2 regions of the Acidimangrovimonas pyrenivorans genome follow, and region 2 is predicted to be linked to the other one. Evidence: riboswitches for the same ligand, from Rfam matches in the RefSeq annotation. Region 2 holds a riboswitch; the other holds the start of a gene.
What was found. A riboswitch is a leader RNA that binds a small molecule or an ion and turns the genes downstream of it on or off. The one in region 2 is predicted to bind cobalamin.
Positions count from the first base shown of each region.

Region 1: linked by a shared signal. The riboswitch ahead of ACFOES_RS11725 (TonB-dependent receptor plug domain-containing protein) and the one ahead of ACFOES_RS13415 (DUF1636 family protein) in region 2 are both predicted to bind cobalamin.

Region 1 covers NZ_JBHRSK010000007.1:291,678-293,874, forward strand. Annotated here, with positions in the region: gene ACFOES_RS11725 (TonB-dependent receptor plug domain-containing protein) at 1-1,231, opposite strand, end outside; cobalamin riboswitch at 1,364-1,569, opposite strand; gene ACFOES_RS11730 (amidase) at 1,746-2,197, shown strand, end outside.
Region 2 covers NZ_JBHRSK010000010.1:57,829-60,025, forward strand. Annotated here, with positions in the region: gene cobW (cobalamin biosynthesis protein CobW) at 1-736, opposite strand, end outside; gene ACFOES_RS13415 (DUF1636 family protein) at 750-1,115, opposite strand; cobalamin riboswitch at 1,204-1,416, opposite strand; gene bluB (5,6-dimethylbenzimidazole synthase) at 1,462-2,085, opposite strand.

The DNA of each region.
Region 1 (2,197 bases), on a different contig from region 2:
ACGGGTTGCGGAAGCCGGTGCCGGCCGAAGCCCGAACCGTCAGATCCTGCTGCGGCCGCCAGGCCATCGCCACCCGCGCCGAGGGGGCGCCGCCGACGCCCGAGGTGTTGTCGTAGCGCAGCGCCGCGCTCAGATCGAGCTGCGCCGTCGGGCTGTAGGCCAGTTCGGTGAACGCGCCGCGCTTCCAGCGCGAGCTGCTGGACGGCGACCCCGAGGAATTGGAGAAGCCGATGCGCGAGCCTTCGAGGCCGAAGCTCAGCGTCGCGGCGCTGCTGATCGGCGCGGTGCCCTTGTAGGACAGGCTCTTGCGGGTGCCGACATAGCGGTAGCTTCCCCAGACGGAATCGTAGGAGCGGTCGATCCGATAGGTCGTCACCGCCACGGTGTTGCGGACCGCGCCGGTCTCGAAATCGCTGTAGACCCGCAGGCCGCTGGACTTCGCCGGAATGCTGCCGGGCACGCCACCGGCGTCGTAATGGCCGGTGCTGTTCTGGTGGAAGGCCGAGAAACCGATCTTGACGCCGTTGTCGAAGCTGTGGCTGCCGGCAAGCGAGATCCGGTTCGAGCGGAAGGCGTTGCGCAGATTGCCCGAGCCGGCGCCGACATAGTCGACGATGCCGTCGGTGGAGACATGGCTCAGGTTCAGCGCCAGGCTCGAGTTCTCGCCATTGAGCGTCAGCCCGTAATTCAGCGCCTCGGTCGAACGGCTGCCATAGCGCATCTCGAAATACTGGTGCAGGCCGGGCTTGTCGCTCCTGGCCGAGGAGATGCTGACCACGCCGCCGACGGCCGAACCGCCGTAGAGCGCCGATTGCGAGCCCTTCAGGACCTCGATCCGGCCGATGCCGGCGGTCCCGAGGCGGCCGAAGTCATAGGCGACCTGGGGCCCGGACGGGTCGGTGACGTCGATGCCGTCGACCAGCACCTTGATGTAGTTCTGCGACACGCCGCGGATCGACAGCCCGGTCTGCGCGCCGACGCCGCCGGTCGGCCGGATGGTGATCCCCGGCACCAGCGCCAGCGCGTCCGCGACGCTGCCCTGGGCGGCCTTCTGCAGATCCTCCCGGGTGACGATGTCGACGGTGGCGCCGACCTTGTTGGCCGGCGTCGGGGTCAGGTCGGCGGAGACGACGATCTCGCCCAGGTCGATGGGCTCGGCCCGGCCGGGCTGCGGCAGCGCGGTCAGGGCGAGGGTGGCGATGATGGGAAGGGTGGACTGCAGGCGGGGCATGTCTCTCGGCCTCTGCTGGCGCGGACCTTCCGCGCCGGTTCCTCGGATGTCCTTGGAGGGGCCCGGCCCTTCCGCAGACGGTGAAATGTCACCTCTGCGGTCCGACCGCCTCCGCAACGCGCCCCGCGCCCGGAAAGGGTGATCACCTCGGCAGGTCTCCTGACTCGCGGGTCGTCGCTCTGGCTGGCCTTCCCGGGGGGTCCCAGTGGCACCTTCAACCATCGCTCGCCGCCTACAGTTGCGGGGGCAGTTGCGGAGTTGGCCAGCCTGACGGCCGGTCGCACCGCATTCCCTTTGATCCGGGTCTTGACGCCGGAACCGAAGCCCCCTCTCCCTACGCCTCACGCTCCACATGTCAAGCACAAGATCGAGAGCCCCGGGCGCGACACCGCCCCGGCGCTCTCGCTTGCGGGCTTGCCCGGACCGGCCCCAGCGGGTCTAACTGCACGGGTCAAGCCGGGCGGTCTGCCCGGCAGCCCGCCCGCCGCCCAGAACACCCATTTCCGGACCCGCCATGACCGATCTCACCGCCCTCGATGCCACCGCCCTGTCCGCCCTGCTGGCCGCGGGCAAGACCTCGGCCGTCGAGCTGATGACCGCCACGCTCGACCGCATCGACGCGGTGAACCCGAAGATCAACGCCATCGTCTCGCTGCGCGACCGCGCCACGCTGCTGGCCGAGGCGGCGGCCGCCGATGCCGCGCCGCGCAAGGGCTGGCTGCACGGCCTGCCCGTCGCGGTGAAGGACCTGCAGGCGGTGGCCGGCATCCGCTCGACCTGGGGCTCGCCGCTGTTTGCCGATTTCGTGCCCGAGGCCGACGCCCTGCTGCCGGCGAAGCTGCGCGCCGCCGGGGCGATCCTGATCGGCAAGACCAACACGCCCGAATTCGGTCTCGGCTCGCATTCGTTCAACCCGGTCCATGGCGCCACCGGCAGCCCCTACGACCCGAGCCGCACCGCCGGCGG
Region 2 (2,197 bases):
CGGCGCCGTCGTGATGCGAGGGCCGGGCGTCCAGGTCGTCCTCGGCCGCCGCCCCGATGCCGAGGATCACGCGCGGATCCGCGGCCCCCTCGATCACCGGCAGGATCGGGATCCGGCGCGGCGCCTCGGCCTGGATATAGGCGCGGGCGCGCGCCACGCCCTCGGGGCCGGCGAGATCGGCCTTGGTCAGCAGCACGATATCGGCGCAGGCGATCTGGTCCTCGAACACCTCGGACAGCGGGGTCTCGTGGTCGAGGCGCTCGTCGGCGTCGCGTTGCGCCTGCACCGCGGCCGGATCGGGGGCGAACAGGCCCGCGTCCACCGCCTCGGCATCGGCAAGCGCGATCACCCCGTCGACGGTGATGCGCGAGCGGATCGGCGGCCAGTCGAAGGCCTTCAGCAGCGGCTTGGGCAGCGCCAGCCCCGAGGTCTCGATCAGGATGTGGTCGGGCGTCTCGGGCAGCGCCATCAGCGTCTCGATGGTCGGGATGAACTCGTCGGCGACGGTGCAGCAGAGGCACCCGTTGGCCAGCTCGACGATGCTGTCCTCGGGGCAGTTCTCGTCGGCGCAGCTTCTCAGGATGCCGCCGTCGACGCCGGTGGTGCCGAATTCGTTGACCAGCACCGCCAGACGGCGGCCGCCGGGATTGGCCATCAGCTGGCGGATCAGCGTGGTCTTGCCCGCGCCGAGAAACCCGGTGATGACGGTGACGGGGATTTTGTTCAGGTCTTCCATGGCGGCCTCGAGGTCAGTTTTGCGGGGGGATGCGAGCAATGGATCGCTTGCGGAAGATCTGCGGCCGCTCGCGCCAGGGCACGATGCCGTCGGCGCTTGCGGCATAGCGGGCGGCGCCGTCGAGGATCGCCTCGGCGTCGCGTTCGGGGTCCATCGATCCGTAGACATAGCTCCACCGGCCCGGCCCGCTCAGCGCCATCGTGCAGCCACGGCTGCAGGCCGAGAGGCATTCGGCCGTCCGCAGCTCGACCCCCTCGGGCAGGCCGCGTTCGGCAATCGCCGCGCAGAGCCGGGCGCCGGGGCGCGGAGCGGCCTCTTCGGGGTCGCCGCCGGCCACGCGCCGGCAGGTGGTGCAGATCGTCAGGGTCACCCCGCCCATTCGCCATCCTTTCCGGCAAAAGGGGGGAAGGGGCCAGGGAGAGACGCGCAGGCATCTTCCGAAGCCGGCCGCGACACACCCCGTTCGCCCGTAACACATCGCGCTGGCAGGTCTCCCGGCTTGCGGAGCCCGGGGCCTCGGCCCCGGTGGTTCGCCCGCCTTCCCGGCCCTTCGGGCCAGTGGCATGTGGACGAACCGCTCCGGTCACGGTCGCGGGGGCGGCTGCGCTTGGACCCGGAACGGGCCTGTCGCATTCCCTCTTCGCCTGTCAGGGACAGGAACCAGCGTGCTCACCTGAGGCAAAGGCCGGCCGCTTGTCAAGCCGGGAATGGGCGCGAGATGCCGGCTAGCGCGTCTCCCAGACGGTGGCTGCGTTCTCCTGCCAGCCGGCCCGATGCAACAGGGGCGTGTCGTCGAACCGCTCGGGCCAGCCGAGGCAGAGATAGGCCGAGAATTCCCAATCGTCCGGCGCGGCGAATATCTCGCACATGCGCCGGGGCGCGACGATCGACACCATGCCGAGGCCGAGGTTCTCGGCCCGGGCGGCAAGCCACAGGCCATGGATCGCCATCGCGGTCGACTGGCGCAGGGTCCCGGGCAGGGTCTGGCGGCCGAGGCGATGGCCCGCCTCGGGATCGGTCGCCGTGAAGACGGCAAGCTGCACCGGGGCCGCGTCCAGCCCGGCGAGCTTGAGCCGGGCATAGTCGCGGGCGCGGGCCCCCGAATAGGTGGCGGCGGCCTCGGCATTGCAGCGGGCGAATTCCGCGCGCACCGCGGCCCGCAGCGCCGGAGCCTCGACCCGGATCACGCGCCAGGGCCGGGCATTGCCGACCGAAGGCGCGCGGTCCATCGCCGCGCGCAGGCGGTCGAGAAGCTCCTCGGGCACCGGATCGCGGCGGAAATGCCGCACGTCGCGGCGCCAGTGCATGACACGGCCCAGGGTCTCGGCCTCGTCTCGGGTAAACCGCATCTCGTCCCTCCCATCGCCGCGGCGCGCGCCGTGGCATGCTTTTCCTGCGGCGGGAAGGGACGGGTCGGGGGACGGCGCGCGGCGTCCTCCGAAGCCGGCCGCGACACACCCC